DNA from 3 places in the Methylobacterium sp. WL12 genome. Region 1 is predicted to be linked to each of the others. Evidence: predicted binding sites of a transcription regulator. Region 1 holds the regulator's gene; each other region holds the start of a gene.
The links. Region 1 encodes PhoB, which activates phosphate uptake and scavenging genes when phosphate is short. Its sites were predicted from a motif close to TGTCATNNANCTGTCAT; they were not measured.
Positions count from the first base shown of each region.

Region 2: FV226_RS18890 (DUF465 domain-containing protein) is a predicted target of PhoB. The motif match lies at 1,743-1,759, and genes of this name have one in related genera.
Region 3: FV226_RS13590 (ceramide glucosyltransferase) is a predicted target of PhoB. The motif match lies at 1,597-1,613, and genes of this name have one in related genera.

Region 1 covers NZ_VRUW01000052.1:7,268-18,615, reverse strand. Annotated here, with positions in the region: gene modC (molybdenum ABC transporter ATP-binding protein) at 1-177, opposite strand, end outside; gene FV226_RS17990 (glutathione S-transferase) at 240-896, shown strand; gene modB (molybdate ABC transporter permease subunit) at 923-1,615, opposite strand; gene FV226_RS17980 (hypothetical protein) at 1,706-1,912, opposite strand; gene FV226_RS17975 (50S ribosomal protein L11 methyltransferase) at 2,115-3,050, shown strand; gene FV226_RS17970 (aminopeptidase P family protein) at 3,117-4,922, shown strand; gene FV226_RS17965 (protein-disulfide reductase DsbD domain-containing protein) at 5,043-7,202, shown strand; gene phoB (phosphate regulon transcriptional regulator PhoB) at 7,199-7,900, opposite strand; gene phoU (phosphate signaling complex protein PhoU) at 7,963-8,676, opposite strand; gene pstB (phosphate ABC transporter ATP-binding protein PstB) at 8,708-9,526, opposite strand; gene pstA (phosphate ABC transporter permease PstA) at 9,577-10,467, opposite strand; gene pstC (phosphate ABC transporter permease subunit PstC) at 10,479-11,348, opposite strand, start outside.
Region 2 covers NZ_VRUW01000058.1:12,336-19,006, forward strand. Annotated here, with positions in the region: gene FV226_RS18885 (propionyl-CoA synthetase) at 1-1,390, opposite strand, end outside; gene FV226_RS18890 (DUF465 domain-containing protein) at 1,547-1,729, opposite strand; gene FV226_RS18895 (DUF465 domain-containing protein) at 1,887-2,105, shown strand; gene purE (5-(carboxyamino)imidazole ribonucleotide mutase) at 2,228-2,725, shown strand; gene FV226_RS18905 (5-(carboxyamino)imidazole ribonucleotide synthase) at 2,722-3,822, shown strand; gene FV226_RS18910 (tetratricopeptide repeat protein) at 4,098-4,967, shown strand; gene FV226_RS18915 (hypothetical protein) at 5,142-5,588, shown strand; gene FV226_RS18920 (aminotransferase class I/II-fold pyridoxal phosphate-dependent enzyme) at 5,645-6,671, opposite strand, start outside.
Region 3 covers NZ_VRUW01000031.1:8,352-15,022, reverse strand. Annotated here, with positions in the region: gene FV226_RS13595 (gamma-glutamyl-gamma-aminobutyrate hydrolase family protein) at 1-276, opposite strand, end outside; gene FV226_RS13590 (ceramide glucosyltransferase) at 341-1,522, opposite strand; gene FV226_RS13585 (FAD-dependent oxidoreductase) at 1,644-2,594, shown strand; gene FV226_RS13580 (histone deacetylase) at 2,594-3,496, shown strand; gene FV226_RS13575 (TetR/AcrR family transcriptional regulator) at 3,490-4,068, opposite strand; gene FV226_RS13570 (efflux RND transporter periplasmic adaptor subunit) at 4,157-5,281, shown strand; gene FV226_RS13565 (efflux RND transporter periplasmic adaptor subunit) at 5,464-6,591, shown strand; gene FV226_RS13560 (efflux RND transporter permease subunit) at 6,631-6,671, shown strand, end outside.

The DNA.
Region 1 (11,348 bases):
GCCAGCGACGACGATGCGGCCGCGATCGGGGCGGCTCAGCCCGGCGATCAGGTCGATCAGCGTGGTCTTGCCCGAGCCCGAGCGGCCGAACAGGGCGGTGAGCCCGGCCCCGGCCTCGAAGGCGGCGTCCAGCGTGAACGCCCCCCGGCGCAGGGCGACGGCGACGGCGATCGTCATGCCGGCCGGCTCCTTCGCGGCGTCCCCGCGTTGTGCGACGACACCCTCACGGAAGGCCGCGCATGATCATCGTCCACCACCTGGAGAACAGCCGCTCGCAACGGGTGCTCTGGCTGCTCGAGGAGCTCGGCCTGGACTACGACGTGAAGCGCTACGCCCGCGACCGCGAGACCATGCTGGCGCCGCAGGAACTCAGGACGATCCACCCGCTCGGCAAGTCGCCGGTGATCACCGACGGCGCCGTGACGGTGGCGGAATCCGGCGCCATCGTCGAATACCTCACCGCCCGCTGCGGCGGCGCCCTGGTGCCTGCCCCCGGCACGGAAGAGCATCGCCGCTACACCTACTGGCTCCACTACGCCGAAGGCTCGGCGATGCCGCCGCTCCTGCTGAAGCTGGTCTTCTCGCGCCTCGCGCCGGGCAGCCCCGCGCTGGTGCGCCCCCTGGTGCGGGGGATCGCCAAGGCGGTCACGGCCAAGTTCGTCGACCCGGAGCTGCGCCGCCACGCCGCCTACTGGGAGGGCGCGCTGGCCGACCGACCGTGGTTTGGCGGCGACGCCTTCACCGCCGCCGACATCCAGATGAGCTTCCCGCTCGAAGCCTTCGCCGCGCGCGGCACCGGCGCCGGCGCGCGCCTGACCGACTGGCTCGCCCGCATCCACGCCCGCCCGGCTTACCGGCGCGCGCTGGAGCGCGGCGGGCCGTATGCCTATGCGTGAGTCGGGGTGGGATCGCAGCATCCCCGTCACCCCGCCCCCAGCCGCCGCCCGATGCGGCGGGCCAGAAGTTCGGACAGCAGCAGGGCGGCCATCGACAGGGCGACCGAGATCAGCGTGAGGCGCAGCGCCCCGGCCTCGCCGCCGGGCACCTGCGTCAGCGTGTAGATCGCCGCCGGCAGGGTCTGGGTCTCGCCGGGGATGTTCGAGACGAAGGTGATGGTGGCGCCGAACTCGCCCATCGCCTTGGCGAAGGCGAGCACCGCGCCGGCGAGGATGCCGGGCAGGCTGAGCGGCAGGGTCACCGTGAGGAACACCGCCAGCGGTCGGGCGCCAAGCGTCGCGGCCGCCTGTTCGAGGCGGGCGTCCACGGCCTCGATCGACAGGCGCATCGCCCGCACCATCAGGGGAAAGCCCATGACCGCGCAGGCGAGCGCCGCCCCGGTCCAGCGGAACGCGAACACGATCCCCACCTCGGCGAGCCACCCGCCGACGAGCCCGCGCCGGCCGAGCGCCAGGAGCAGCAGGTAGCCGGTGACGACGGGGGGCAGGATCAGCGGCAGGTGGACCAGCCCGTCGAGCAGGGCGCGCCCGGGAAACCGCCGCCGGGCGAGAAGCCACGCCACGGCGATCCCCGGCAGCAGGCTCGCGAGCGTCGCGACGGCGGCCACCTTCAGGCTCAGCGCCACGGCGGTCCACTCGTCGGGCGTCAGGTCGAGCAAGGATGGGTCGTCCGGTCCGGGAGGCGCCGCGGACCGTCGCGGCCGCTCGATAAGCAGCCTTGGACGGGGGATGCGCGGCGCGCAAGCGGCTCAGGCGCCGGTCTCGTCCTTCGTGCCGGGCTTCGCCTCCTCGGCGCGGTGCAGGCGGCTCAGCAGCACGAGGAGCCGGCCCGGCAGCGGCGTCTCGAGGGCCTCGGCCCCGAGCAGGGCGTCGCGCGGCCGGGCCGGCTGGCGCCGGCGCCGGGCGAGGCCGTTGAGGACGACCGGCCGGGCAACGGAAGGTCTCGACTTGGTCACGCGGACGCACCCTCGATGAACGAACGACTCGGACGACAATGCGGAGTGGCGACGTGGTGGCCTGACCGAAACCGTTGCACGCCGAAGCCGGTTCCGGGGGTCGATATGATGAACGCGTGAACAATCTGCCGCATTCCCAGGCGGTTTTGCCGCGGTTCGATCCGCTTGTGGCGGCTCCGATCCGAGGGTGGTAGAGGCGGCCATGCTCGAAGGCCTGCACCCGAACCGCCCGACCCACGTCCTGCAGCTGATGACCGACGAGCGGTCGGCGCGCACGATGACCGACCTGCTGGGCGAGATGTTCGACCCGACGGAGACGGCGGTGGCCGCCTTCGAGTCCGAGGACGGGGTGACGTGGCGGCTCGAGGCCTACTTCGCCGACGCGCCGGACGAAGATTACATCCGCGACCTGATCCGCCCCGTGGTCGGCGCGAAGGCGGACGCCGCCGAGTTCCGCACCGTCGACCAGAAGGACTGGGTCCGCGCCTCGCTCGAAGGCCTCGTACCCGTGCGCGCCGGACGCTTCCGCATCCACGGCTCGCACGACCGCGACACCGTGCGGCCGAACGAGCTCGCCATCGAGATCGAGGCGGCGCTCGCCTTCGGCACCGGCCACCACGGCACGACGCTCGGCTGCCTCAAGGCCCTGGTGGACGTGCTCAAGCGTGGCCGCCCCGGCCGGGTGCTCGACGTCGGCACCGGCACCGGCATCCTCGCTTTCGCCGCCGCCCAGGCATTGCGCCGCCCGGTGATCGCCGGCGACCTCGACGGCGAGGCGGTGCGCACCGCCCGCGCCAACGCCCGCGCCAACGGGCTCGGGCCCTACCTCAAGCTCTACGAGGGCCCGGGGGTGCGCAACGCCATGGCCGCGCGGACGCGCCACTTCGACGTCGTCTTCGCCAACATCCTCGCCCGCCCCCTGCGCGGCCTGGCGCCGACGCTCTCGGCGGTGGTGGCCGAGGGCGGCGTGCTGGTGCTCTCGGGGCTGATCGAGCGCGACGTGGCCGGCGTGCTCTCGGCCTACCGCCACCAGGGCTTCCACCTCGCCTCGCGGGGCACGATCGAGGGTTGGGTCGCCCTGGTGCTGCGCCGCGGCGGGGCGGCGCCGCGTCCGCTGGCCGGGTCCGCCCGGCGCTGAACCCATCCGGGTCGAACGGCCCGCGTTCGGTTGCCCGCGGGGTGCCGCCGGCGATACCGTGGGCGCATGACCCGCACCCGATTCCAGACCTTCGACAACCCGAGCCACCGCAAGGGGCCTGAGCGCGTCGCGGCCCTCCGCGCCGCCTTGCGCGAGGCTGGAATCGACGGCTTCGTCGTGCCCCGCGCCGACGAGCACCAATCCGAATACGTCCCGGCCAACGCCGAGCGGCTCGCCTGGCTCACCGGCTTCACCGGCTCGGCCGGCACCGCCGTGATCCTGGCCGAGGCCGCAGCACTCATGGTCGACGGGCGCTACACCATCCAGGCGCCGGAACAGGTCGACCCGGGCGTCGTCACGGTCGTTCCCCTCGCCGAGAGCACCGCCGAGGCCTGGATCGGCCGGACCCTGCGGCGCGGCGCAGTGCTCGGCTACGACCCGTGGCTGCACACCCCCGACGGGGTCGCCCGCCTCGAGCGCGCGGCCGCCAAGGCCGGCGCCTCGGTGAAGGCGCTATCGGAGAACCCGGTGGACGCGGTCTGGGCCGGCCGCCCGAAGCCGCCGGCGGGCCGCGTGATCGCGCATCCGCTCGACTTCGCCGGCGAAACCGCGAGCGACAAGATCGCGCGCATCCGCGTGGAGCTGGAGGCCGGCCAGTGCGACGCGCTGGTGATCTCCGATCCCCACAACCTCGCCTGGGCGTTCAACCTGCGCGGCGGCGACGTCGGGCACACGCCGCTGGCGCTGGGCTACGCCATCCTGCCGCGCGAGGGGCGGCCGCGGCTGTTCTTGGTGTCGCACGACGTGACGGAGGAGGCGCGGGCGGCGCTCGCCCCGGTCGCCGACATCGCCTCGCGGGACGACTTCGAGCCGGCGCTCGGCGAGCTCGCCGGCAAGCGCGTGCGCCTCGACGCCGCCACCGGCGCCGCCGCCCTGAAGGAGCGCGTCGCGACGGTGGGCGGCACCCCCGATGTCGGCCCGGACCCGATCACCGCGATGAAGGCGGTGAAGAACGCCGCCGAGATCGCCGGCGCCCGCGCCGCGCACCGGCGCGACGGGGCGAGCGTGGTGCGTTTCCTCGCCTGGCTCGACGGGCAGAGCCACGTCACCGAGGTCGCCGCGGTGGAGGCGCTGGAGGACTTTCGCGCGGACGGCGGCGACCTGCGCGACGTCTCGTTCCCGACGATCTCCGGCTCCGGGCCGAACGGCGCGATCGTGCATTACCGCGTCACCCGCGCCACCGACCGGCGGGCGGAGCCGGGCGAGCTGTTCCTGATCGATTCCGGCGCGCAATACCCCGACGGCACCACCGACATCACCCGCACGGTCGCGGTGGGCGCGCCGAGCGCGGAGATGCGTGATCGCTACACCCGCGTGCTGCGGGGCCACGTCGCCATCAGCCGCGCGGTCTTCCCCAAGGGCACCACAGGCGCGCAGATCGACACCCTTGCGCGCCTGCCGTTGTGGGAGGCCGGCCTCGATTTCGACCACGGCACCGGCCACGGCGTCGGCGCCTTCCTCTCGGTGCACGAGGGCCCGCAGCGCATCGCCAAGACCGGAACCGTCGCCCTGGAGGCGGGGATGATCCTCTCCAACGAGCCGGGCTACTATCGCGCCGGGGGCTACGGCATCCGCATCGAGAACCTCGTCCTCGTCGAGCCCTGCGAGGTGCCCGGCGGCGAACGCCCGGTGCTCGGCTTCGGGACCCTGACGCTGGCCCCCTACGACCGCCGCCTGATCGTGCCGGAGATGCTGAGCCCGGCCGAGCGCGCCTGGATCGACGCCTACCACGCCCACGTCCGCGACGTGCTCGACCCGGACCTCGACCCGGAGACGCGAGCCTGGCTGGAGCGGGCGACGGTGGCACTCTGAACCCAGGATCGATCCTCCGCGCGGCACCCGGACGCGCCGTCGCGATTTTACCCTCCGCCTGTTCGCGCCTATGACCAGAGCAGCGTGAAACCGTCGTGGACGGTCGCGCGAAGGGACCGCATGCTCCGTCTTCTCGCCCTCCTCCTATCGCTGCTCGCCGGGCCCGTCGCGGCCCAGGGCTTCAAGCCGCCGGCCGACCTCGTGCGGGCGAGCCTCGTGGCGGAGCCTGCGGCAGTGGCCGGCGCCACGCCGTTCACCGTGGCCATCCGCATGGCGATGAAGCCGGGCTGGCACGTCTACTGGCGCAACCCCGGCGATTCGGGCCTGCCGCCGGAGGTGACCTGGACGCTGCCGGCCGGCTTCTCGGCCTCGGCGATCCAGTGGCCGGCACCGCACCGCATCCCGATCGCGACGCTGATGAACTTCGGCTACGAGGGCGAGGCGATTTTGCTCGTGCGGGTGACGCCGCCGCCGAGCCTCGACCCGGCAGCCCCCGTGACGCTTGCGGGCAAGCTCACCTATCTCGTGTGCGAGAAGGAATGCATCCCCGGCTCGGCCGACCTCGCCCTGACCCTGCCGGTCGCCCGCGAGGCCGCGGCCGATCCGGCCAACGCCGCGCTGTTCGTGCGTGCCCGCGCCGCCCTGCCCAAGGCCTCGCCGTGGCCGGTGCGGCTGTCGAGCCAGGGCGACCGCCTCGCCCTCGACCTCGACGCGCCGGGCCTCGCCGCGGACAGGCTCCGCGCGGTGGCGTTCTTTCCCTATTCCGAGACGGCGATCGAGAACGCCGCGCCGCAGCCCTTCACCGTGGACGCGGCCGGCCTCCACCTGACGCTGACCCGCGCGACGCCCACCGACGCCGCGCCCGAGAGCCTGCCCGGCGTGCTGGCGATCGAGGAGGAGACCGGCGACGGTCTCGTCCGCCAGGCCTTCGCGCTGGGCGACGAGGCGCCGCTCGCGGCCGGCAGCGCGATGCCGAGCGTGGCGCCGGCGATCCCGCGCACCGAGCCGGCCGAGACCCTGACGCTCTGGACCGCGGCCGGCCTCGCGCTGCTGGGCGGCCTGATCCTCAACCTGATGCCCTGCGTCTTCCCGGTTCTGTCGATCAAGGTGCTCAGCTTGGTGAAGCATTCCGGCGAGGCGCCAGGGCGGGTTCGCCTGCACGGGCTCGCCTACACGGCGGGCGTGCTGGCGGCGTTCCTGGCGCTGGCCTCGCTGCTGATCGCGCTGAAGGCCGGGGGAGCCGGGATCGGCTGGGGCTTCCAGCTGCAATCGCCCACCGTGGTGGCCGCCCTGGCCTACCTGCTCTTCGCCATGGGCCTGAGCCTGTCGGGCATGCTCCACCTCGGCGGGCGGCTCGCCGGCCTCGGCGACGGGCTGACCCGGCGGGCCGGGCTCGAAGGCTCGTTCTTCACCGGCGTGCTCGCGACCGTGGTGGCGACGCCCTGCACCGCCCCCTTCATGGGCTCGGCGGTGGGCTTCGCGCTGACGCAGTCGACGGCCGCCGGCCTCGTGGTGTTCGCGAGCCTCGGCCTCGGCCTCGCCCTGCCCTTCCTGGCGTTGACCCTGTGGCCGGCGGCGCTCCGCGCCCTGCCCCGCCCGGGCGCCTGGATGGACGTGCTGAAGCAGGCGCTGGCCTTCCCGATCTACGCCACGGTCGCTTGGCTGGTCTGGGTGCTGGCCCAGCAGGTCGGGCCGCAGGGCCTGCTCGCCGCGCTGATCGGACTGGTGCTGCTCGGCTTCTCCGCCTGGGCGTGGGAACTCGGCCGCGACGCGCGCCCGGTGCGGGCGCAGCTCGCCCGCGGCCTCGCGGTGCTCGCCGTCGTCGGCGTGGCGGCGCTCGCCCTCACCCTCGACCGCGACCGGATCGCGCCGGGCGCCCAGGCCAGGGCCGAGGGCGTCGAGCCGTTCACGCAGGCGCGCCTCGACGCGCTGCTGGCCGGCGGCCGGCCGGTCTTCGTCAACATGACCGCGGCGTGGTGCATCACCTGCCAGGTCAACGAGCGCACCTCGCTCGGGACGGCGGCGGTCGGCGCAGCGATGCGCGCCCGCGACGTCACCTACCTCAAGGGCGACTGGACCAACCAGAATCCGGAGATCACCCGCCTGCTCGAGCGCCACGGCCGCAGCGGCGTGCCGCTCTACCTGCTCTACGCAGGGCCAGGCGAGCCGACGGTGCTGCCGCAGATCCTCACCGAGGGCACGATGCTGAGCGCGCTGGACGCCGTGACGGCGACGGGCCGCAGCGCGGGGCTCGACGGCGCGGGAACGAAGGTGCCCTAATCTTCGCCCGAAAACGTCTCGTCGAAGGCGTAGCCCGAGCCGCGGACGGTGCGGATCGGGTCGGTTTCGCCGGTGCGGTTCAGGGCCTTGCGCAGGCGGCCGACATGCACGTCGACGGTGCGTTCGTCGATGTAGACGTCGTGGCCCCAGACGCCGTCGAGGAGCTGCTCGCGGGAATAGACCCGGCCGGGGCTCTGCATCAGGAATTCGAGCAGCTTGAACTCGGTCGGCCCGAGATGGATCTCGCTGCCCGCCCGGCGCAGGCGGTGGCTGTCGCGGTCGAGCTCGATGTCGCCGGCCTCCAGGAGGTTCGCGACATGGGTCGGCTTGGCCCGGCGCAGCAGCGCGCGGACCCGGGCCAGGAGCTCCGGCACGGAGAACGGTTTGACGATGTAGTCGTCGGCCCCGGTCCCGAGGCCGCGGATGCGGTCGCCCTCCTCGCCGCGCGCCGTCAGCATGATGACCGGCAGGGACGCCGTCTCGCGCCGCGCCCGCACCCGGCGGCACAGCTCGATTCCCGAGAGGCCGGGCAGCATCCAGTCGAGCAGGATCAGGTCCGGCACCTGCTCCTGCAGGCGCAACTCGGCCTCGTCGCCGCGGGCGGCGGAATCGACCTCGAAGCCCTCGGCTTCGAGGTTGTAGCGCAGGAGGGTGGTGAGCGCCTCCTCGTCCTCGACGATCAGGATCCGCGTACGCATGCAGGGCACTCCCGGGCGGGCCGCCCGACTTCCTTGGCCGCCGTGAGACGCCGACAGGCGTCTCAGGCGCCGGGCGTCACCGTCGCGTAGTTCGACGCGTCGTTCTTCGGGCGGTCGCCGGCGAGGTTCTCGCCGGTGGCGAGATAGTGGATCGTCTCGGCGATGTTGGTGGTGTGGTCGCCGATGCGCTCGACGTTCTTGGCGCAGAACAGCAGGTGCGTGCAGAACGAGATGTTGCGCGGATCTTCCATCATGTACGTCAACAACTCGCGGAACAGCGAGTTGTAGAGCGCGTCGATCTCGCCGTCCCGCTCCCAGACGTTGTGGGCCGCCGAGATGTCGCGGCTGGCATAGGCGTCGAGCACGTCCTTGAGCTGCTCCTGCACCAGGTCGCTCATGTGCTGCACGCCGAGCACGATCTTCTGCGCCTGGGCCTGGTCGCTGATCGCGACGACGCGCTTGGCGATGTTCTTGGCGAGGTCGCCGATGCGCTCGAGGTCGCCCGAGACGCGGATCGCCGAGATCGTCTCGCGCAGGTCGATCGCCATCGGCTGGCGCCGGGCGATGAGCAGCACCGAGCGTTCCTCGATCTCACGCTGGAGGGTGTCGAGGCGCTTGTCGGCGAGGATCACAGCCTGGGCGAGCTGGGTGTCGCGGCGAACGAGGGCGTCGGTCGCCTCGGTCATCATCTTCTCGGCGACGCCGCCCATCTCGGAGATCGAGCGGCGCAGGTCCTCGAGGTCGGTGTCGTAGGACGTGACGATGTGGCCGGGCATGGGCTTGGTCCTCGATCGATCCGTATGCGGCTCAGCCGAAGCGGCCGGTGATGTAGTCCTGGGTCTGACGCACGGTCGGGTTCATGAAGATGCGGTTGGTCGGACCGACCTCGATGACCTCGCCGAGATACATGAAGGCGGTGAACTGCGAGATGCGCGCGGCCTGCTGCATGTTGTGGGTCACGATGACGATCGTGAACTCGCTGCGCAGCTGCTCGATCAGCTCCTCGATGCGCCCGGTCGAGATCGGGTCGAGGGCCGAGGTCGGCTCGTCGAACAAGATCACCTCGGGGCTCTGGGCCACCGTGCGGGCGATGCACAGGCGCTGCTGCTGGCCGCCGGAGAGGCCCATGCCGGACTGCTTGAGCTTGTCCTTCACCTCGTCCCACAGGGCGGCCTTGCGCAGGGCCGACTCGACGCGGCCGTCGAGCTCGGATTTCGGCAGCTTCTCGTAGAGGCGCAGGCCGAAGGCGACGTTGTCGTAGATCGACATCGGGAACGGCGTCGGCTTCTGGAACACCATGCCGATGCGCGAGCGCAGCTCGTTCAGGTCGACGTTGGCGTCGAGCACGTTCTGGCCGTCGAGCAGCACCTGGCCCTCGGCGCGCTGCTCCGGGTAGAGGCTGTAGATCCGGTTGAAGGTGCGCAGCAGGGTCGACTTCCCGCAGCCGGACGGGCCGATCAGGGCGGTGACCTGGCGGTCGTGGAAGTCGAGGTTGATGTTCTTCAGGCTATGGAACTGCCCGTAATAGAAGTTCAGCTCCCTGGCGGCGATGCGGATGGGCGCGTGCTCGTCGGCCGGGTTCCGGCCGTCGAACTGGGAAGCGCTGATCGCGGGGGCGGCGTTCATCGTCGTGTTCCTCGTGGGTGCCGGCGGCGGGTTCAGGGTCCCCATGGACATCAGCGCGCGGTCTGCGGCTTGATGACGAAGCGGGCGACGACCGAGAGCAGCAGGATCGTCATGGTGATCAGGAGCGCGCCGGCCCAGGCGAGCTGCTGCCAGTTCGGATAGGGCGAGAGCGCGAACTGGTAGATCATCACCGGCAGGTTCGCGACGCCGCCCATCAGGTCGCGGCTGAACCAAGAGTTGTTGTTGAGCGCCGTGAACAGCAGCGGCGCGGTCTCGCCGGCGATGCGGGCGAGCGCCAGGATGATGCCGGTGACGATGCCGGCAGACGCCGCCCGCCACGTCACGCTGCGGATCACCGTCGACATCGGGGCGCCGAGCGCCACGCCGGCCTCGCGCAGCGTCCCGGGGACGAGGCGCAACATGTCCTCGGTGGTGCGCACGATCACCGGCGTCGCGATGATCGCCAGCGCCACGCCGCCGGCCCAGCCCGAATAGCTCCCCATCGGCCGCACCATCAGGGTGTAGACGAACAGGCCGATCAGGATCGAGGGCGCGGAGAGCAGGATGTCGTTGAGGAAGCGGATCACCTCGGCGAGCTTCGAGCCGCGGCCGTACTCGGCGAGGTAGGTGCCGGCCATCAGGCCGATCGGCGTGGCGACGAGGATGCCGATGCCGGTGAGCACCAGGCTGCCGAGGATGGCGTTGGCGATGCCGCCGCCTTCCGAGCCCGGGCCGGGCGTCGGCTGGGTGAACAGCAGCGGCGAGAACCCGCGCGCGCCCTCGATGATCAGCATCAGGAGGATCGAGCCGAGGACGACAGCGCCGAGCACGGTGGCAAGGAGGCAGGCGAGGCGCAGGGTGCGGTCGGCGACCCGGCGGCTGCCGCGGATGCGGGTCGGCTTGAGGGCCGGCGCGGGACGGATCGTGTTGTTGGCGTCCACGACGGGCTCCCTCAGGCGACCTTGACGCGGCGCGTCAGGAAGCGGGCGATGATCAGGACGACGAAGGTGATCGCGAACAGGATGCAGCCCAAAGCCATCAGCGAGTTCAGCTGCAGGCCGTCGGCCTCGTTGAACTCGTTGGCGATCCGCGAGGCGATGGTCGAGCCGGGGTCGAACACCGAGGCCGAGAGCCGGTTGGCGTTGCCGACCACGAAGGTCACCGCCATGGTCTCGCCGAGCGCGCGGCCGAGGCCGAGCATGATCGCGCCGATGATCGAGACGGAGGCCTGCGGCAGCAGGACGTGGCGGACCACCTCCCAGGTGGTGCAGCCGATGCCGTAGGCGCTCTCGCGCAGGATCGTCGGGATCTGGTCGAGCATGTCGCGGGCGATCGAGGCCACGAACGGCACGATCATGATCGCCAGGATGATGCCGGCGGTGAGCACGCCGACGCCCGAGGGCACGCGGGCGTAGAGCAGCGTCCCGACGATCGGCAGGCCCTCGACGACGTTCGAGACCGGCATCTGCACGAAGCGGGCGAAGAACGGGGCGAAGATGAACAGGCCCCACATGCCGTAGATGATGCTCGGCACCGCGGCGAGCAGCTCGATCGTCATGCCGACGGGCTTGCGCGCCCAGCCGGGGCAGAGCTGCGTCAGGTAGATCGCGATGCCGAGCGAGATCGGCACGCCGATCACCAGGGCCAGCAGCGCCGAGGCGAGGGTTCCGGTGACGGCGACGAGGGCGCCGTACTGCTCCGTGCCGATGTTCCAGGCGCTGGAGGTGAGGAAGCCGAAGCCGAACTCGCGGAAGGCGGGCCAGCCGCCGTAGAGGATCGACCCGAGGATGCCGGCGAGCACCACCAGCACCAGCAGGGCCGA
Region 2 (6,671 bases), on a different contig from region 1:
ATCCCGGCGGCAGCGGCAGGCGGATCGCGATGGTGCCCATCGTGCCGGCGGGCACCGGCTTGCCGCCCTCGTCGAGCACCTGCACGTCGTAGCCCGGCATCGGCACGCAGGTGCTGCCGTGCTTGACCGGGAGCAGCCCCAGGCCGACCGGGTTGCCGGCGATCGGCCAGCCGGTCTCGGTCTGCCACCAATGGTCGACCACCGGCCGGTCGAGCACGCGCTCGGCCCAGGCGACCGAAGCCGGGTCCGCGCGCTCGCCGGCCAGGAACAGGGTGCGGAAGCGCGAGAGGTCGTGGCCAGCCACATGGCTGCCTTTCGAATCCTCCTTCTTGATCGCGCGGAGCGCCGTCGGCGCCGTGAACAGGCAGACCGTGCCGGTCTCGGCGACGACCCGCCAGAACGCGCCGGGATCGGGGGTGCCGACCGGCTTGCCCTCGTACAGGACCGTGGTGCAGCCGTGCAGCAGCGGCGCGTAGACGATGTAGGAATGGCCGACCACCCAGCCGATGTCGGAAGCGCAGAAGTAGGTCTCGCCGGGCTGCACGCCGTAGAGGTTGGACATCGACCAGCTGAGCGCGACGAGGTAGCCGCCGGTGTCGCGCACCACGCCCTTGGGCTTGCCGGTGGTGCCGGAGGTGTAGAGCACGTAGAGCGGGTCGGTCGCGGCCATCGGCACGCAGTCCGGCTTCCGCCCCTCGGCCGCCGCGACCGCCTCGGCCCAATCCCGGTCGCGGCCCTCGACGAGGCTCGCGAGGGCTTGCGGGCGCTGAAGGATGAGGCAGGCGGCGGGCTTGTGCCGGGCCGTGGCGAGGGCGGCGTCCAGCAGCGGCTTGTAGGCGACCACCCGGCTCGGCTCGATGCCGCAGGAGGCGGCGAGCACCACCTTCGGCGCCGCGTCCTCGATCCGGACGCTCAGCTCGTTGGCGGCGAACCCGCCGAACACCACCGAGTGCACCGCGCCGATGCGGGCGCAGGCGAGCATGCCGAACAGGGCTTCAGGCACCATCGGCATGTAGAGGATCACCCGGTCGCCCCGGCCGACGCCGAGGTCGGCGAGCACGGCGGCCAGGGCCGAGACCTCGCGCAGGAGGTCCGCATAGGTGATGGCGCGCTTGGTGCCCGTGGCCGGCGAATCGTAGCGGATCGCGACCTGCTCCGCGCGGCCGCCGGCGACGTGCCGATCGACGGCGTTCCAGCAGGCGTTCAGCGCCCCGTCGGGGAACCAGCGACCGTAGGGGCCGGACTTGGGCTCGAAGGCCCGGGTCGGCTCCGTCGTCCAGTCGATCGCCCGCGCCGCGTCGAGCCAGAACCCCTCGGGGTCGCGCATCGCGCGCTCATGCACCGCGGCGTAGCGCGACGGCAGGTCTGGGGAGGGGTCGGCGGTCGGCATGGCGGCTCCTCGGACGGGGCGGCCTCTTCGGGGGCCGCCGCCTGGCAGCGAAGCTAGCAGGATTGCGGGCCGCGCAGGATCGAGCGGCTGCATAAAAAAGCCGCGCCGTGGGGGACGGCGCGGCGGATCTCGGTGTCGTGCTTCGAAACAGGTCCGTCAGTGCAGCGTGTCGACGCCCGCCTGCAGCCGGTTGATCTCGTCCTTCAGGAGAAGTTTGCGCCGCTTCAACTCGGCGATGTGCAGGTCGTCCTCGGACGGCCTCAGCGTCGCCTGGTGGATTTCGCGTTCGAGGGCTTCGTGCTTCCGGGTGAGCTGGCTCAGATGCGTCTGCAGCGACATGAGTCGTGTCTCCTGTCATCGTTCCGACGCGGGGAATCTGGCACATGTCGAGCCGGCTGTCGAAGGCAATCCTCAGCCTATGCCTCACGAATGCTTGCCGCTCGGGCGTGCCTGACGCATGCTCGATTCCGGCACAGGATGGTTTTCGAAGGCGGCGATGGCGGTTGAGTTGGTCCCGGATGCGCAATCCGAACTGGACGTCGAGCTGGCGCGGCTGAAACAGGAGCATCGCGACCTCGACGACGCGATCGATGCCCTCGAGCGCAACGTCGCCGGCGACCAGCTGCAGATCCAGCGCCTGAAGAAGCGCAAGCTGACGCTGCGCGACAGGATCGCCTTCGTCGAGGACCAGATCACCCCCGACATCATCGCCTGATGCCGGTGGATGCCGGTGCGCCTCGCCTTGCCGCGCCGGATCGGCGCCTGTAAGCGGCGAGCTTGCCAGCGGCGAGGACGGGTCGACCGGCCCGCATCGCGAAGGAAATGGGTTTGACGCGGATGGTGCCGTCGCCTGCGGTCGCGATCATCATGGGCAGCCAGTCCGACTGGGCGACCATGCGGAACGCCGCCGACACCCTCGACGCGCTCGGCGTCGCCTACGACGCGCGCATCGTCTCGGCTCATCGCACGCCGGACCGGCTGGTGGCCTTCGCCAAGGGCGCCAAGGCTGCCGGCTTCAAGGTCGTGATCGCGGGCGCGGGCGGCTCGGCGCACCTGCCGGGCATGGCCGCCGCGATGACGAGCCTCCCGGTCTTCGGCGTGCCGGTGGAATCGAAGGCGTTGTCGGGACAGGACAGCCTGCTCTCGATCGTGCAGATGCCGGCCGGCATTCCCGTCGGCACCCTGGCGATCGGCCGGGCCGGCGCGGTGAACGCCGCGCTGCTCGCCGCCGCCGTGCTCGCCCTGTCCGACGACGCGTTGGCCCAGCGCCTGGACGCCTGGCGCGCGGCCCAGACCGCATCCGTCGCCGAACGGCCGGAGACCGAGACCCCGTGACCCCAAAGACCATCGCGCCCGGCGGCACCCTCGGCATCGTCGGCGGCGGCCAGCTCGGCCGCATGATCGCGCTGGCCGCGGCCAACATGGGCCTCAAGGCCCACATCTACTGCCCCGATGCCGACAGCCCGGCCTTCGACGTGGCGGCGAAGACCACCTGCGCCGCCTACGACGACGCGGAGGCGCTGACGCGATTCGCGCAAAGCGTCGACGTGGTGACCTACGAGTTCGAGAACATCCCGCGCGAGACCGCCGACCTGCTCGCGGCCCACGCCGCCCTGCATCCCAGCGCCTCGGCGCTGGCGACGACGCAGGACCGGCTGTCGGAGAAGGACTTCATCAACCGCCTCGGCATCCCGACGGCGCCGTTCCGCGCCGTCGACACCCCGGACGACTTCGCCCGCGCCCTCGACGCGATCGGCCGCCCGGCCGTGCTGAAGACCCGCCGCTTCGGTTACGACGGCAAGGGCCAGCGCATCATCCGGACGGAGGCCGAATCGGACCGCAACGCGATCTTCGCCGAGTTCGGCGGCGCGGCTTTGATCCTCGAAGGCTTCGTCGCGTTCGAGCGGGAAGTCTCGGTGGTCGCGGCGCGGGCCGCCGACGGGAGCTTCGCCGCCTTCGACCTGTGCGAGAACGAGCACCGCGACCACATCCTCGCCGTCACCCGCGTGCCGGCGCCGGGCATCGCACCCGAGACGGCGCAGGCCGCCCTCGGCATCGCCCGGACGATCGCCGACGCCCTCGACTACGTCGGGGTGCTCGCCGTCGAGATGTTCCTGGTGCGCGAGGCCGACGGCGCCGAGCGCCTCGTCGTGAACGAGATCGCGCCGCGGGTGCACAATTCCGGGCACTGGACGATCGAGGGCGCGACCACCTCGCAGTTCGCCCAGCACGTGCGCGCGGTCTGCGGCTGGCCGCTGGGCGATCCGTCCCGCCCGGGCGGATTGAAGGCCGAGATGCGCAACCTCATCGGCGACGAGGTGGAAGGCTGGCGATCGGTGCTGGCCGAGCCCGGCGCGCACCTCCACCTCTACGGCAAGGGCGAGGCCCGGCCCGGCCGCAAGATGGGCCACGTCACCCGCCTCAAGCCCTGAACTCCGATGCATCCGCACCACAGCGGATGACTCGCGTGCCCCCCGCTTCGACGTTCGCGACGACTTTTCGCGTCGAGCCATACGTTCGCCACATCGGCCCGCATCAACGGGATCGTCGCCCGCGCTTAATCGGGCGTTCACCGCGATGCGCGAACGTGCCGGGGCCAACGCAACCGGATCGGACCGGCCGCGCGCCGGCCGCGCCGCTTGGGGTGCGTGGATCAGAGATTCGGGCGTGCTGAAGGCTTGAGCACCGTGCCGAGGGGAATGGGGCGATGACGTCAGACAGCGTGCGGTTACAACGGGCCCTGCTCGGCCTCGCGGCGCTCGCGAGCGTGGGGCTCGCCGGCTGCGAGACCGTGGGAAGCGCTGCCGGCTCGCGGCAATTCGCCGTGCTGGAGGCGGACACCACGGGCGCGACCAACGTCAACATCGCTTCGCTGACCGAGGTGGTGCAGCGTAACCCCAACGACGCCGCCGCCTACAACACCCGTGGCGCGGCCTACGCCCGCGCGGGCCAGTTCAACGACGCGATCGGCGACTTCACCAAGGCGGTGCAGATCGACCCGAATTCGGGCTCGGCCTACAACAACCGCGCGCTGGCCTATCGCCAGACCGGCCGCAACGACGCCGCGCTGCAGGATTTCACCAAGGCGATCGCCTCCGACCCGAATTACGGCCCGGCCTATATCGGCCGCGCCAACGTGCTGCGCGCCCAGGGCGACCTCGAAGGCGCGATGCGCGACCTCAACGTCGCGATCCGCCTGATGCCCGAATCGGCCGAGGCGTATCACGCCCGTGGCCTGGTCCGGCAGAAGCAGGGCCAGGACATCGCCGCCATCGGCGACTTCGACGCCGCGATCGACCGCAACCCCTTCGTCAGCGCGCCCTACGCCGCCCGCGGCCAGAGCCTGATCGCCACGAACAAATACGACAAGGCGATCGAGGACTACAACGCCGCGCTCAACGTCGACAACAAGGACGCGACCTCCTGGGCCTATCGCGGCCTCGCCTACGAGAAGTCGAACCGGAAGAAGGAGGCGATGGAGAACTACCAGCGCGCCTCGACCATCGACCCGAACAACCCGATCGCGCGCCAGGGCCTCGGCCGCGTGCAGGGCGGCGTCGGCTCGCTGTTCAACTGAGCTTCCGCCGCACGTTCCTGCGATCGACGCCGCGCGAGAGCGCGGCGTTTTTCGTTGCAAGGCCGCGACGGCGCGCATCGTATGCTTTATGCACGTGCGCGCAAACCACCTGTGTTAGCGGCTGCGAAAACAAACCGGATGCGCTGGGTCGCGAAATCTGTCACACTTTCGCAAATGCCGTACTTTTACTGCCATCTTCATGGACCGGGCGGTTTCGAGCGCGACGAGATCGGACTGGAGTTCAGCGGCCTCGATGCGGTCTACCTCGACGTCTGCCGCGCCATCCTCGACATCTCGGCGGACCTCGCACGCTCCGGCTACGACCCGATGCCCTACGCGTTCGAGATCGTGGACGCGGGCGGCGCGCTGCTGATGGACGTGCCGTTCCGGGAGATGCTGAACAAGGCTCCGCGCAACGGCCGGTACCGCCCTCCCGTCTCTCAGGCGGGGCAGCGCGCCGAGATGCTGCGGGCGACGCTCCTGAAGGCCGCGGTCTCCGAATCGATCGACCGCCTCGGGGAGACGATCAGGATGTCGCGCCAGATCGTGGCGCGCTCGCGCGCCAGCGCCGCAGACGACCCGTGGGGCGCCCCGCCGCGACAGGCCGCCCTCGCGTCCTAGTGCATGTTCTTCACGCGAGCCGGCATCCACCTCGCTCGAAAATGCTCTCGCTCCGGTCAGGCCGGCCGCAGGGCGAGGATGGCGTCGGCCAGCGCGTCGACCTGCGCCGCGTCATGCGCCGCCGAGAACGCCACCCGCAGCCGCGCGGTGCCGTCGGGCACGGTCGGCGGCCGGATCGCCACGACGAGGAAACCGCGCGCTTCGAGCGCCGCGGAGAGCGCCAGCGCATCCTGCGCCGCGCCGACCATCACCGGCACCACCGCGCTCTCGGCCTCCGGCAGCCCGAGGCGTGCGGTGAAACGGCGGGCGAGCGCCAGGGGTTTCGCGCCGCGCTCGGGCTCCACCTCGAGGATCGCCAGGGCTTCGAGGGCGGCCGCCGCGGAGGCCGGCGGTAGCCCGGTGGTGTAGACGAAGCTGCGGGCGCGGCTCGTCAGCAGGTCGACCACGGCCTGCGAGGCGCAGAGATAGCCGCCGTAGGAGCCGAGCGACTTCGACAGGGTGCCCATCTCCAAGGGCGCTTTCGGACCGCCCTCGACCACGCCGAGCCCGTGCGCGTCGTCCACCAGGGTCCAGGCGTCATGAGCCTCGGCCACCCCCAGGATGTCGCCGAGCGGCGCACGGTCGCCGTCCATGCTGAACACCCGCTCGGTGAGGATCATCGCCCGGCGATGGCGCGCGCGATGCTCGGCGAGCAGCCGGCCGAGGTCGGCGACGTCGTTGTGGCGGAACGTCAGGGTCGTCGCCCCCGAGATCCGCGCGCCGCCCCACATGCAGGCGTGGGCGAGCGCGTCGACGAGGATGAGGTCGCCCGCGCCGACCAGCGCCGGGGTGATGCCAAGGTTGGCGAGGTAGCCGCTGCCGAAAACCAGGGCGGCCTCGGTGCCCTTGTGCGCGGCGAGCCGGGCCTCGATGGCGATCAGCAGCGGATGGTTGCCGGTCACCAGGCGCGATCCGCCGGCGCCGGCGCCGTAGGCGGCGACGGCCTGCTGCGCCGCCGCGACCACCCGCGGGTCGTGGCTCAGGCCGAGGTAGTCGTTGCACGAGAACGAGACCAGGCGGCGCGCGCCGCGTTCCGCCATCGCG
Region 3 (6,671 bases), on a different contig from region 1:
GAAGCAGATGCCGACCAGCGGCTTGCCCGGTGGCAGCGCGCGCAGGAACCCGATCAACGGCGCGATCCAGGGCAGCGGATCGTAGACGCCGGCGGCCGAGCCGGTGACCGCGTAGCCGTCGAAGGCATCCGGGTCTGTTGGTAGCTCGCCGGCGCGCACGTCGAGGATCGTGGCGGCATGCGCCGGGCCGATCATGCGCGCGGTCATCGCGCCGTAGGACGGGAAGCGGGCGAGCCGCGTCGGCGGCGAGCCGGCTTCGAGGATGGCGATGCGCACGGGCTGACCGTTGCTATGGGCGACAGGCTCGGCATCGCGCCGTTCACAGCGCGATGCAACCGCCTCAGGCGGCGCGTGCCCGCCGGAGGACCGCGCGCGGGCCGACGGCGCCCTTCAGGCGGATGTCCATGGCGTTGCCGCGCCAGACGATCGCGCGATGGGTCCAGGCCGCGCACCAGACCAGTGGGATCAGGGCGTCGCGCAGCAGGAAGCCGACGAGCAGCCGCGGCGCGTGGAACCAGCCGGCGCGCGCGGCGAGCCGGAACTCGGCCGCGTAGCCCAAAGCCGACAGCGCCGCGAGCCCGGCCGCCGCTGTCCAGGTGCCCGCGAGCGACCCCGCAATCACGAACGGCAGCAAGGTGCCGCTGGCGATCTCGGGCGCGAAGAACAGCGGGAACGTCACCCGGCGCAGGCGCGCCCAGCGGATCTGCCGCGACCAGACCTCGAACGCCGCGCGGCGCCCCAGCGGCTGCTCGAACGGCGCGGCGACGAGGTGGACCCGGCGGCCGGCCGCGCGCACGAGCTTCGTCGCCGCCGCGTCCTCGGCGATCTCCGCGGCGAGCGCCCGGATGCCACCCCGCGCCTCGAGGAACGGGCGGTGCCAGAGCATGCTCTTGCCCTGCGCGAAGCCGAGCCCCACCGCCTCGCCGGCATATTGCCAGCGGGCTTGCAGGGTGTTGAGGAAGGCGCATTCGACCGCGGCCCAGATCCCGTCCGGGCGGGCGCCGATCGGCGTCGAGCAGACGAGGCCGGTGTCGTCGCGCCAGGCGGCCTGCAGTTGCTGCAGGTAATCGGTGGGCATCAGCACGTTCGAATCGGCGATGACGATCCAATCGTGCCGCGCCGCCTCCCATCCGCGCACGCAATTGTTGAGCTTCGGGTTGTCGCTGATGCGCTCGTCGCCGACGAGGATGCGGGCCGGGACCCGCGGGTGCGCCGCGACCAGCCGGCGGACCAGCGGCAGCACGGGGTCGGCGGCGTCGGCGACGCAGAAGACGATCTCGTAGGCCGGGTAGTCGAGGGCGAAGCCGCGGGCGAGCGTCTCCTCGCTGAAGGTCTCCAGGCCGCAGACCGGACGCACCAGCGAGACGGGCGCGCCCACCGGAAACGTCGTCCCGGACGCATGTCGCCCGATCCGCCGGCCGGCGACGACGAGGCTCGCGAGGTGCAGGGCCGTCAGGAGTGCGCAGAGCACGAGGGCGACCGTGGTGCCGTCCGGGGCCGGAAAGGTGCTGACGAGACCCATGCGGCGGGCATCTCCGAACCGGCCTGTCCCGCGGCGCGCGGCCGCGTCGGCTGACTGCCCCTAACAGCGCGCGCGTTTCAGCCGTATGACAGCAGCACCAAGCGGATGAGGGAGCGAAGCTTTGGCCGGAGGCGGAACCGTCGCGATCCTCGGGGCCGGCATGGCGGGTGCCGCCGCCGCCCGGCGCCTCGCCGAGGCCGGCCTCGACGTCCGCGTCTTCGACAAGGGCCGCGGCATCGGCGGGCGCATGGCGACGCGGCGCACGCAAGCCGGCGCCCGCTTCGACCACGGCGCACAGTTCTTCCGCGCGAAGGGCGAGGCGTTTCGCGCGCAATGCGCGGCCTGGATCGCCGCCGGCGTCGCCGCGCCCTGGGACGTCGAGGGCCGCGAGGTCGGCCTGCCCGGCATGCCGGCGCCTGTCCGCCACCTGCTCGACGGGCTGCCGGTGTCGCTGGAGACGACGATCGCCTGCGTCGCGCGGGGGGATCGCGGCTGGATGCTGACGGATGCCGCGGGCGCGACCGAAGGCCCATTCGCCGCCGTGGCGGTGACCTTCCCGGCGCCGCAGGTGACGGCGCTGATGGAGACGAGCGGCGTCGCGCTGCCGGGGCCGGAGCGCGCATCCTACGCGCCGTGCTGGTCGCTGCTGCTCGACCTCGATGCGGCACCAGGCTTCCCGGAAGCGCATCTCACGTTTCCGGAGAGTCCGATCGCGCTGATCGCGCGCGAGGAGACCAAGCCCGGCCGGGCGCCCGGGCATCGCCTCGTGGTCCACGCCGCGCCGGATTGGTCGCGCGCCCACCTGGAGGAGGCGCGCGAGGCAGTGCAGGCCGCCCTGGTCGCCGCCCTCGAAGCGCGCCTGGGGACGTCGGTCCGCCCGACCTACGCCGCCGTCCACCGCTGGCGCTACGCCATGGTCGAGTCGGCGCTCGGCCACCCCTGCCTCTACGATCCGGCGCAGCGGCTGGGTGCCGCCGGCGACTGGTGCCTGGGTCCGCGGATCGAGGCGGCCTTCGACAGCGGCCGGGCGCTCGCCGACCGCATCGCCGCCGACCTGACGTTCGGGCGGTGATCCCGCCCATCGTGTTCCATCCGGCCTACGAGGCGATCCTCCCGGCCGGGCACCGCTTCCCGATGCGCAAGTACGGGCGGCTTGCCGAGGTCCTGATGGAGCGCGGGCTGGCGCCGCGCGGGTTCACGACGCCGGAGCCGGCCTCGCCCGAACTCCTACGGTTCGCCCACGACGCGTCCTACGTCGAAGCCGTGCTCGGGCTCGCGGTGCCGCGGGCGATCGAGCGGGCGATCGGCCTGCCCGTGGACGAGAGCGTGGTCCGACGCTCGCGCGCCTCCGTCGGCGGCACGCTGCTCGCCGCGCGCCTCGCCCTGGTGCAGGGACTCGCCGGCAGCGCCGCCGGCGGCAGCCACCACGCCCGGCGCGAGCAGGGGGCGGGATTCTGCGTGTTCAACGACGTGGCGGTCGCGGCCCGCGCGCTGCAGGCCGAGGGTGCGATCCGTCGGGCGCTCGTGGTCGATTGCGACGTGCACCAGGGCGACGGTACCGCCGACTGCCTCGCCCGCTCACCAGACCTGTTCACGCTGTCGATCCATTGCGAGAAGAACTATCCGACCGCCAAGATCGCCGGCGACCTCGACGTCGGCCTGCCCGACGGGCTCGACGATGCCGGCTACCTCGCCGTGCTCGAGGCGCGGCTTCCGCCGTTGCTCGACGCGCTGGCGCCCGACCTCGTCTTCTACAACGCCGGCGTCGACCCGCACCGGGACGACCGCCTCGGGCGTCTCGCGCTCACCGACGACGGGCTGCTGGCGCGCGACCGCTACGTCGTCGGGCAGGCGCGGGCGCGGGGCATCCCCCTCGTGGCGGTGATCGGCGGCGGCTACACCCACGACGTCGACGCGCTCGCAAACCGCCACGCCCTGGTGTTCCAGGCGCTCGCCGCCAACGCGCTCTACTGAGCCTTCGGCAGTGCGCGCGCCTGCGCCTCCAGCGCGTCGAACAGGCGGTCCAGCGGCGCGCCGTCGATGCGGTGGAAGTCGAGGGACCGGCTCAGCATCAACCCCAGCACCGCGAAGGTCAGCGCCGCCCCCTGGCCCGACCGCGCCTCGGCCGCGCCCATGGCGGCGAGCAGCTCGCTCAGGAACTGCGAGAACGCCGCCGCCGCGTCGGCGTTGTCGGCCGACGCGATCAGCAGCGAATCGGGAAAGCCGCATTCCTCGGCGTAGACCTGGCGTGCATGCGCGACCACCGCGAGCGGCAGCGCCGCCGGCCCGTGGGGGGCGGAAGCGAGGCACGCGGCGATGCCGACGCGGATCCGGCCGACCTTGCGGACGGCCAGAGCGGTCAACAGCGCGTCCTTGGACGCGTAGTGGTGCAGCACCCCGCCCTTGCTCAAGCCGGCTTCCACGGCGACCGCGTCGATGGTCAGCGTCCGGGTGCCCGAGCGCCGCAGCAGCGCCTCGGCCGCGTCGAGGATCACCTCGGCGCGGTCCTGCCGGCGGCTGCGCGCCTTGGCCGTCACGTCGTCCATCTCCCTACCCCGTAAAAACCGTCTGGACGGTCGGTAAGATAGTGGATAGGTTCGCGCCGCGATAGAGCGTGCGGAGCCGAGGAACGCCGTGAACCGAAGTTTCCCCGTCGTGCTTGTCTCCGCTCTTGCCGCGGCGCTGCTCGCGGCGGCCGCGGCAAGCGCCGAACAAGCCGAACCGCAAGCCGGTGCGCCGGTCGGCCTCATGGCGCAGACCCTGGTGCGCACCGTGATCGCGACGAAGAGCATGATCGCTTCCGACGCCGTCTTCACCGGCGACGTCCAGGCCCAGGGGCAGACCAGCGTCTCGTTCCGCACCGCCGGCAAGATCGAGACCCGCCTCGTCGAGGTCGGCGACCACGTCGCCGCCGACCAGGTCCTGGCCCGGCTCGATCCGCGCGAGCAGCGCTCGAACCTCGCCAACGCGCAGGCCGCGCTCGCCTCGGCCGAGGCCCTGTCGACGCAGGCCAAGCTCGGGTTCAAGCGCCAGGAGCAGCTGATGGCCAGCGGCTACACCACGCGGCCCTCCTACGACAACGCCGAGCAGCAGCTGCGCACGACCCAGGCCGCGGTGGATTCGGCCAAGGCGGCGCTGGGGACCGCGCAGGAGCAGCTGTCCTACACCGAGCTGCGGTCGGGCGTGGCCGGCGTGGTGCTGAGCCGGTCCCTGGAGGTCGGCCAGGTGGTGCAGGCGGGGCAGTCGGTCCTGACCCTGGCGCAGGACGGGCCGCGCGACGCGGTCTTCAACGTCTACGAGGCGCTGCTCGCCGCGCCGCCGCAATCGGGAACCGTGGACGTGACGCTTCAGGGCAACCCGACGGTCACCGCCCTCGGCAGCGTCCGCGAGATCTCGCCCAGCGTCGACCCGGCTTCCGGCACGGTGCGGGTGAAGGTCGGCCTCAAGGAGACGCCGCCGGCGATGACGCTCGGCGCGGTGGTGATCGGTCGCGGCCGGTTCCAGAGCCATGCGGCGGTCGTGCTGCCGTGGTCGGCCCTCTACCGCTGGAAGAACCAGCCCGCCGTGTGGGTGCGCGACCCAAGCGCCGGGACGGTCGCGCCGCGCGTCGTGACCATCGACCGCTACGGCCCCGACAGCATCGCCCTGGCGGGCGGCGTCGCGTCCGGCGAGGAGGTCGTCATCGCCGGCATCCAGTTCCTTCGCCCGGGCCAGACCGTGACGGTGGCCGAGCAGGTCGCGACGGGAGCCGCGAAGTGATGGTGTTTCACCCGATCGCTGACGGTTTCCGCGCGTCGCATCGCGGCCCCCTCTCCCAGGGCGAGAGGGTTGGGGTGAGGGGCGTGACCTCTCCGGTGAGTTCTCGTCCCTCACCCTGTCCCTCTCCCGCTCGGGAGAGGGGACCCGCGTGTCACGCCGCGCCGCAGGTGAAGGATGGAAGCGTGAGGCATTCCGCGTTTCGCGGCATCCAGCTGCCTCTCGTCACCATCCTCGCCGGGACATCGCTGCTCGCACTCGCCGCCTGCAAGCCCGCCGAGGAGGCGAAGGCGCCGCCGGTGCGGCCGGTGCTGTACGCCGTCGCCAAGCCGATCGAGGCGGTGCGGTTCGGGCCGTTCGCCGGCACGGTCGAGCCGCGCTACCAGTCGCAGCTCGGATTCCAGGTCGGCGGCCGCGTCGTCGCCCGCGACGTGACCGTCGGCGACCTCGTGAAGAAGGGGCAGCGGCTCGCCGCCCTCGACACGGTGGTGCCGCGCTTCGCCATGACCCGCGCCGAAGCCGACGTCGCCGACGCCAAGGCGCAGTCCGAGAACGCCGCCGCCACCGAGGCGCGGACGCGTCGCCTGATGGAGGGCGGCAACGTCACCCAGGCCCAGCTCGACGGCATGGTGGCCAACCGCGACACGGCGCAGGCGCGCCTGACCCAGGCGCAGGCGAGCCTGCAGAAGGCCCGCGACCAGATGGGCTACACCGAGCTCCACGCCGACTTCGACGGCGTCGTCACCCAGCGCAACGCCGAGATCGGGCAGGATCTCACCGCCGGGCAGACGGTGGTGACCGTGGCCCGGCCCGAGGTGCGCGAAGCGGTGGTGGACATCCCCGACGACCTCGTCGCGGCCATGCCCAAGGACGGCCGCTTCACCGTCGCCCTCCAGAGCGCGCCCACGGTGACGGCGGTCGGCACCGTGCGCGAGACGGCGCCCTTCGCCGATTCGAGCACCCGCACCCGGCGCATCCGGATGTCGCTGGAGAACCCGCCGGGCGCCTTCCGGCTCGGCGCGACGATCACCGTCTCGCTGGTGCGCAAGGTCCCGCCGCGCTTCGTCCTGCCCGCCACCGCCATCCTGAGCGCAGACGGCCGCGACGCGGTCTGGGTCGTCAACGCCGCCGGCGACGCGGCCAAGCGCGTCGCGGTCACGGTGGCCGACCGGAGGGGCGACTACGTCGGCGTCGCGAGCGGCCTCTCGGCCGGCGACCGCGTCGTGGTCGCCGGCGTCCACTCCCTCGCCGAGGGCCAGGCGATCCGCCTCGCGGATACGCCCATCGCCGTTCCCGGCACGCAGGACCTTTGATCGTGGGCGGATTTTGAATCGTGGGCAGGATTTCCGATCGTGGGTAACTTCAACGCGTCGGAATGGGCGCTGTCGCACCG